Regions from separate parts of the Aeribacillus sp. FSL M8-0235 genome, predicted to be linked through region 1. Evidence: a T-box and tRNA genes for the amino acid it is inferred to sense, from the RefSeq annotation. Region 1 holds a T-box; the other holds one or more tRNA genes.

What was found. The T-box of region 1 lies ahead of glyQ (glycine--tRNA ligase subunit alpha). A T-box ahead of a tRNA ligase gene usually reads a tRNA of that ligase, here a tRNA-Gly.
Region 2: it has a tRNA-Gly gene. The T-box ahead of glyQ (glycine--tRNA ligase subunit alpha) is inferred to sense a tRNA for this amino acid. The anticodon was not compared.

Annotation. Positions count from the first base shown of each region.
Region 1 covers NZ_JBBOBW010000001.1:2,582,795-2,587,227, reverse strand. The annotation lists gene era (GTPase Era) at 1-526, shown strand, start outside; gene NSQ71_RS12555 (YqzL family protein) at 639-779, shown strand; gene recO (DNA repair protein RecO) at 810-1,562, shown strand; T-box leader at 1,679-1,852, shown strand; gene glyQ (glycine--tRNA ligase subunit alpha) at 1,922-2,812, shown strand; gene glyS (glycine--tRNA ligase subunit beta) at 2,805-4,433, shown strand, end outside.
Region 2 covers NZ_JBBOBW010000001.1:3,012,434-3,016,866, forward strand. The annotation lists gene NSQ71_RS14735 (amidase domain-containing protein) at 1-322, opposite strand, end outside; gene queG (tRNA epoxyqueuosine(34) reductase QueG) at 363-1,496, opposite strand; gene NSQ71_RS14745 (B3/B4 domain-containing protein) at 1,579-2,244, shown strand; tRNA gene NSQ71_RS14750 (tRNA-Gly) at 2,364-2,437, opposite strand; gene trpB (tryptophan synthase subunit beta) at 4,337-4,433, opposite strand, start outside.

The DNA of each region.
Region 1 (4,433 bases):
TCGGGTTCATCCTGATGATTTATTGCCGCTTATTGATCAATACAGGGAAAAGTTCGAGTTTCAGGAAATTGTTCCAATTTCTGCCCTGCAAGGAAACAACATTGAAACGTTGCTAGGGCAAATTGAAGCGTATTTGCCGGAAGGTCCGCAATATTATCCTAGTGATCAGGTGACAGATCACCCGGAACGTTTTATCATTTCTGAACTAGTTCGCGAAAAAGTATTGCATTTGACAAGAGAAGAGATCCCGCATTCTGTCGCAGTTGTTGTTGATTCTATTGAAAAAAGAGAAAACCATGCAGTATATATAGCTGCAACAATTGTTGTGGAACGCAACTCTCAAAAAGGTATTATCATTGGGAAGCAAGGAAGAATGTTGAAAGAAATTGGGAAAAGGGCAAGGGTTGACATTGAAAACTTGCTCGGATCAAAAGTCTTTTTAGAGCTGTGGGTCAAAGTGCAAAAAGATTGGAGAAATCGCCTGTCGCAATTGCGAGATTTTGGATTTAGGGAAGACGAATATTAATTGACTTGAAGGAAGTTAGAAATATTTTCAAAACATGAAAATGAGTCAAAAAGGCTATGATAACAATGAATTGGATATAGCTTAGGAACAACGACAGAAAGGTGGGGACAATATGTTAGATTTTACCTGGAAAGTATTCACGTTTACAGGTAATATTGACACATATCTCCTTTTTAAAGAGCTTGAAAAGGAGCGGACGAAAGATTGTCAAATGAAGGAAGAAGAGCGGACTGAGGTTGATCTCCCTGTTTAGTAGTGCTGTATCCAATAGGATGGTGGAGAAATGCTTGTAAAGACGGAAGGAATTGTCATTCGTACAACGGAATATGGTGAGACCAATAAAGTTGTTACAATATATACAAGGGAGTTTGGGAAAGTTGGTGTAATGGCACGGGGCGCAAATAAACCGAACAGCCGCCTCGCAGCTGTTACCCAACTTTTTACGTATGGAAATTTTTTGTATCATCAATCTTCTGGATTGGGCAATTTAAGCCAAGGAGAAATCATTTCCGCTTTTAGAGAGATTAAGGAAAATATTTTTTTGACTGCATATGCTTCATATATTGTAGAGCTCCTTGATAAAGGAACAGATGAAAAAGACAGAAACCCTTTTTTGTTTGAGCTCTTATTTCAAACACTTCATCTGCTGAATGAAGAAAAGGATGCGGAAATTTTGACCAATATATTTGAAATAAAGATGCTCAACGTTCTCGGTTTATATCCCGAATTAAACAAATGTGCAGTAAGCGGCGAAACAAACGGACCGTTTCATTTTTCATTAAAAGAAAACGGATTGATTTGCAGCCGCTGTTTTGAAAAAGATCCTTACAGGCTCAATATTTCTCAGAAGACAGTGAAGCTGTTGCGGCTGTTTTATTCTATTGACTTAAACCGCATTGGTCAAATATCCGTCTCCGCTGAGACAAAAAAAGAACTGAGATTTGTTCTTGATCAATATTATCAGGAATATGCAGGTTTATCGCTGAAATCGAAAAAATTTTTAAATCAGCTTGACAGTTTAAAAGAAATGTTGTAAACCATATACATGGATGTGAAACCTTTCAAATGAAGGATTTATCCCCCCTCATGCTGTTAGAAAAAGCGATTTAATGTCATGTAATGAGCGGAAATGATACGTGTCAAATTGAATAATAAAATGCGATGAAGGAAAAGAGTACCTGCAATCTTCATAGAAAGCGACCTTAGGATGGTGCGAGCTAAGGTATGAGGATGCAGGGAACGGCGTTCCAGAGCAATAACGGTTTACGAGAGGCTGAAACGTTTTTCAGCAAATAGGGTGGAACCGCGGGTCATCCCGTCCCTATGCAACTTTGTTGCATTAGGGACGGTTTTTATTTTGTTCGAACATAACTTAATTGTGGAGGTGCATGATGAATGAACATTCAAGAAATGATTTTGACGCTGCAAAAGCATTGGGCCGATCATGGATGTATTTTGATGCAGGCATATGATGTAGAAAAAGGTGCCGGAACCATGAGCCCATACACATTTCTTCGCTCCATCGGGCCAGAACCGTGGAATGTTGCTTACGTGGAGCCGTCAAGAAGACCTGCTGACGGAAGGTATGGGGAAAATCCGAACCGCCTTTATCAACACCATCAATTCCAAGTCATTATGAAGCCGTCTCCGAAAAACATACAAGAAATTTATTTAGATTCATTAAAGGCTCTTGGAATTGATCCGCTTGAACATGACATCCGCTTTGTGGAAGATAACTGGGAAAATCCTTCTCTCGGCTGCGCAGGGCTTGGCTGGGAAGTTTGGCTTGACGGAATGGAAATTACTCAATTCACGTATTTTCAGCAGGTCGGAGGACTGGAATGCAAACCGATTTCTGTTGAAATAACTTATGGAATTGAGCGTTTGGCGTCTTATATTCAAGAAAAAGAAAATGTATTTGACCTTGAATGGACAAACGGATTTACATATCGGGACATTTTTTATCAGCCTGAATATGAGCATTCCAAGTATACGTTCGAAACATCCGATACAAACATGCTATTTGAACTGTTTAATACGTATGAAAAAGAAGCGCACAGACAGATGGAATTAGGTCTCGTTCATCCAGCGTACGACTACGTTTTAAAATGCTCGCACACATTTAATTTGCTTGACGCAAAAGGAGCTATTTCTGTTACAGAACGAACCGGATATATTGGCAGAGTGAGAAAGCTGGCAAGAAAAGTTGCCAAAACGTTTTATGAAGAACGGGAAAAACTCGGTTTTCCAATGCTGAAAAACAAGGGGGCCGAAAATCATGAATAAACGGGATTTACTTATCGAAATCGGGCTTGAAGAAATGCCTGCCGGCGTCATCCTGTCTTCGATTGATCAGCTGGCTGACAAAGTAGGAGCTTGGCTGGATGAACATCGCATTTCTTACGCCAAAATAAAAAAATATTCAACTCCTAGACGTCTTGCCGTCCTTGTAGAGGATGTAAATGAAAAACAGGAAGATTTGCTTGGCGAAGCAAAAGGACCGGCAAAAAAGATTGCGGTTGATGAGAATGGAAATTGGACAAAAGCAGCGTTAGGCTTTGCACGGAGCCAAGGAGCTTCCACAAACGACATATCCTTTAAAGAAGTAAATGGTGTTGAGTACGCTTTTGTTCAAACATTTCAAAAAGGGAAAGAAACGAAAGAACTGCTCCCAGGGTTAGAAGAGATTATTCAAACCATCCATTTTCCGAAAAATATGCGTTGGGGAAATTGGAATCTTCGCTATATCCGTCCGATCCAATGGTTAGTTGTCTTATTTGGACAAGACATCATTCCGTTTTCCATTACCGATGTTCCGACAGGAAATGTTACGTATGGCCATCGCTTTTTAGGGACGAAAGCGGAAATTTCCACTCCACGCGATTATGAAAATACTTTGTTGAACCAGTTTGTTGTCGCCGATTATGAAAAACGAAAACAAATGATCATTCAACAGCTGGAGGAACTGGAAAGAAAGGAAAACTGGATCATCCCTGTTGATGAAGATTTGCTCGAGGAAGTTACAAACTTGGTGGAATATCCGACCGCCCTGTACGGTTCATTCGAAGACCAGTTTTTAACATTGCCTGAAGAAGTGTTAGTGACGACGATGAAGGAGCATCAGCGATATTTTCCTGTCAAAAATAAAGATGGAAAGCTGCTTCCGTTTTTTGTTACCGTAAAAAACGGGAATGATCAAAACATTGAAACGATTGCCAAGGGGAATGAAAAGGTCCTTCGGGCAAGACTTTCCGATGCAAATTTCTTCTACGAAGAAGACAAAAAGCTTGCCATCGATACCGCACTGGAGAAGCTTGAAAAAATTGTTTTTCATGAAGAACTGGGCTCCATCGGTGACAAGGTTCGCCGAATTGTAAAATTATCAGAAAAGCTTAGCGAAAAGCTTGAATGCTCCAATGAGGAGAAAGCTTATATTAAACGGACTGCTTCCATTTGCAAATTTGACATTGTTACGCAAATGGTTTATGAATTTCCTGAGCTTCAAGGAATTATGGGAGAAAAATACGCTCTTTTAAAGGGTGAACAGGAAGAGGTTGCAAAAGGAATAAATGAGCATTATATGCCGCGGCATGCTTCCGACAAGACGCCTGAAACGTTGAGCGGAGCCATTGTAGGGCTTGCGGACAAGCTGGATACAATTGCAGGATTTTTTTCGATCGGTTTGATTCCAACTGGCTCACAAGATCCGTATGCATTAAGAAGACAAGCAAGCGGCATTGTTCAAATTCTTCGAGCCAAACAATGGCGGCTTGAATTGGAGGAATTGTTCGACCTTGCTATAAATGTATATGGTTTAGAAAATAAAGACAATTTGAGAAAAGAATTGCTGTCGTTCTTCCAAATGAGAGTCAAATTTGCGCTTCATGAAGAAAATGTCCGCCATGAT
Region 2 (4,433 bases), 430 kb from region 1:
GACCTTTATTGGAAAACTTCGCTACCCGCTCTTCCCCAATTTCTTCTATATATAAAAAATCACCCTGCTTATAAAGAAGCCTGTAATCACATAAATAATCTACAACGGTTGCCTCATCTTCGATCTGTTTCGGCCATTTTATGAGACAAGTCGCTTTCACTATTTCCGCTTTTCGTTTTGCTGCCAGCTCTTTTTTCTTTTCACACCATTCAAGCTCTGAAGATTGCTGCCGATTGTGATTGACAGATTTGTTCACTAAAAATTGCAGCTTTTCATTTATTTTTCGATAAACAGCCTGTACGTCCACATTTGTCACCACCATTTTCGTTTCTTCTATATACGTATGATGGTGACAATTAAAATCATGCTTTCAACATTTCAATTCCTTTGACAATTTCATTCTTTACTTCTTCATCTTGTTCTTTTTCCAGAGCTTTTTCCAATTCAAAAAGCACTGATTGATCTCCTATCCTTCCAATCGCCCATGCGGCGGTTCCCCGAATAATCGGTCTTGAATCTTCGTGCATCAGTTTAATTAAGTCAGGCAAAGCCGTTCTATCTTTATAATGGGCTAAAGCGATGATCGCATTTCGCTGAATCGGTTTTTTTCCTCTCCATGAACCAGCTATATGGCCGAATTTTTCTTTAAACTCGCGGTTTGAAATATGAAGAAGCGGCTTTAATTTTGGCTTTGCAATTTCAGGATCCGGTTCCATTTCAGAATGGATATGGAAATCCTTTCCTTTATTTTCCGGACAAACAAGCTGACAAGTGTCACAGCCGTAAAGCCTGTTTCCGATTTTCCCACGATATTCATCAGGCAGAAACCCTTTTGTTTGCGTTAAAAAAGCAATACATTTCTTTGAATCGAGCTGCCCGCCTTGTACGAGCGCACCAGTCGGACATGAATCGACACATATGTTGCAGGATCCGCATCGGTCTTCAATGGGGCTGTCGGGAGGAAAAGGAATATTTGTAATCATTTCGCCCAAATATACATAAGAGCCGAATTCCGGTGTAATAATCATGCAGTTTTTTCCGCTCCATCCGATACCGGCTCGCTCTGCTACGGCCCGATCCGACAGCTCCCCCGTATCGACCATCGATTTAACCTGTGCTCCGTCCACTTTTTCTAAAATAAATCTTTCCAGCTTTTTCAACCGATCTTTTAGAATCACGTGATAGTCTGTCCCCCATGAAGCCCTGCAAAATAAACCGCGCCGCTCTTTTTTTGTACTTCTGGGAGCATTTTTCATTTTTGAAGGATATGCCAACGCTATAGAGATAATCGATTTTGCTTTTGGAAGGAGCAGCTCAGGATTTGTCCGCTTTTCGATATCAGGCTCCTCGAATCCTGACTGATATCCTAACTGCTGCTGTACAATTAACCGCTCCTTCAATGTTTCAAAAACATCAGCACTCGCAAAACCGATTTTATCGATTCCAATTTGCTTGCTGTATTCAATAATTTCTTGTTTGAGAACTGCGAAATCCACACCGCTCCACCCCCTTTGTTTTTATTTCAAAAAATATATAAACTATGTTAAGATAAAATGGCTGAAAATAGGAGGGAAATCAATGGAATTTTTTATTGCTGAAGAGGTCAAACAACGAATTCCTCACTTTAAAATAGGCTTAATTGAGTATGATCATATTCAAGTATCCGAATCCCCCCAAATGTTAAAAGGGAGACTTCGTTTCTTTCAAGAATCTATTTTTTTCGATCTAGAAAATAAAAATGCAGCTGAATTAGACGGCATTCGAGAATGGCGGGAAGTCTTTAAGCGTGTTGGCACTGATCCTAATCGATACCGCCCATCCAATGAGGCTCTTTTTCGCCGCGTTCAAAAACAGCAATACTTACAGTCTATCCATTCAGCCGTTGACTTAAATAATTTTTTCTCCTTGAAATATGAAATTCCGTTAGGCATCTACGACCGAAACAAAATAAAAGGATCTATTACGTTAAAAATCGGTGAAAATGGTGATTCATATGATGCCATCAACGGCCGCCAAGTAAATTTGGAAAATAAACTAGTAACCTGTGATGCAAACGGACCTTTCGGAAGCCCCTATGTTGATTCCAAGCGAACAGCAGTACAGCTTTCGACAACAAGCGCTTTACATATCGTTTATTTAAAGCCATCGATGCGGACAGAAGAAGCAAAAAAATTACTTGAAGCGATGGCAAACATGTTTGTTCAAATTCACGGTGGAGATGCTCGCCAACAAATTTTCGCTTAAGCCTCTCCCTTTTCTTTCTTTTAATGGCATGGCAGCCATATACAAAATTTCTATAATGAAAAAACGCAATGCTTCGTTTGCTTATAAAAACGAAACACTGCGTTGATGAATGATATGTATGGAGCGGGTGATGGGAATCGAACCCACGACATCAGCTTGGAAGGCTGAGGTTTTACCACTAAACTACACCCGCATATATTATTCGATTTTCTATTAAAACGAAAAACACGCATTTGCCATGCCTCTTCCTCTTCCAGCTTATTCGAAGAAGTAAATGCGTCGAGGCAACTCGATGCTTATTCATTGAAGCATCGCTCGTGGCTGAGGTTTTACCACTAAACTACACCCGCATACATTATTTCTTTTCTATCAAGACGAAAAACACGCACTTGCCATGCCTCTTCCTCTTCCAGCTTATTCGAGGAAGTAGATGCGTCGAGGCAACTCGATGCTTATTCATCGAAGCATCGCTCGTGGCTGAGGTTTTACCACTAAACTACACCCGCATACATTATTTCTTTTCTATCAAGACGAAAAACACGCACTTGCCATGCCTCTTCCTCTTCCAGCTTATTCGAGGAAGGAGATGCGTCGAGGCAACTCGATGCTTATTCATTGAAGCATCGCTCGTGGCTGAGGTTTTACCACTAAACTACACCCGCATACATTATTTCTTTTCTATCAAGACGAAAAACACGCATTTGTCATGCCTCTTCCTCTTCCAGCTTATTCGAAGAAGGAGATGCGTCGAGGCAACTCGATGCTTATTCATCGAAGCATCGCTCGTGGTAGCCGTAATGCAATGACGGGTTTTATTATAGCAAAGCGAAAATGACGGTGCAACGGAAAAATGTAAAAAAAACGACATTTTTTTATGTTTTTGTCGAAATTGTGAACAAAATAGATACCAAGCTGTCCATTTAACACCCTATACCACTGAAAAAAGCATTAAATCAACAGTTTTTCTTATTTTGTTCATATATTTACAAAGCTGGTGGTAAATGTCCGGCGTTTAAATGTAAACTCCGAAATCATGGCAAGCTTAGATAACAGTTAGATTGAACCCCTCAGTCATTCCTTCGCAAACTAAATTTATCAACCAACATAAAATACTAAGAGCTGAGAAGATTCCTATAAAATCAGAGTAAAGTTAAGACCAAATGATAACTATACCTCAAAAACTACACCATTTTGATTCATTGAAAAAATGTGATGAGCGCACTTATCCCATATCTTTTAACTTTCTATAGCACTTTCGTGACTACAGCTCCCATACCTTGCCCATTTCAGAGCTGTCAAGAATTTTTTCAAAGATAAATATACACTTATCCGGTGGATCAAAAATCTGCCTTTTTTATATTACTATAAACAACTTGCTCTTCTAAAAATTCAGCTGATGAATCGTTAAAAGAATCGAGTAGGAGGGAGCGATTAACTCCCGTCCTCTCACACCACCGTACGTACGGTTCCGTATACGGCGGTTCAATTAAGATAATTGACGCAAGTCTTTATAACTTCCGTGAATAGCTGTTCTCTTTATGCCAGTGGTCACTCCACCCTCCAAGAGATCTCCCACGGGATTCACCGCTTCCTCCCTCAAGTGAGGTACTACGTTTTCTGTGTTCATCATGACTCACTGAATGCCAAGGGCTATTCTCTCTTAATTGTTCGGTCCTTCTTAGTTGTTCTAGACCAACTAATACTATGACCTCTGCTGACTTCTGACGGTTCAGCTATCTATCACTAGATAGGTTACCAAGGTTACTTGGCGTGCCAGCCAGACCTCCCCGGGTAAGAGTGTAATCTTTCCTTCCATCCATCTGCTTCATTTACTCTGTATCACCTTCGGCAGAAAGGGCTTTGTTTTGTCTTGCAAACTCACCCAGTGATACCTAGCCTCATATGAAGTTCGTGTTCCGAGAGACCTTAAAGTTTGCCGCTCGCTTCCTTCAGATTCCGCGTCACCACGGACACCCTTGCGTTAAGCTAACTGCTACTTCTGCCTTCGCAGCTCGGGACTTTCACCCTATAGATTACACCCATGCCGGGCGCACAAGTAAAAAATCGACGTTCAAAAACGCCGATTTTCACCTTATTTTTTCAACATTTCAAACACTTGCTCGACATCCTTATCTCCTCTGCCAGAGAGATTAACGATCACAATATCCTTCTTGCTTAGCTGCGGGGCA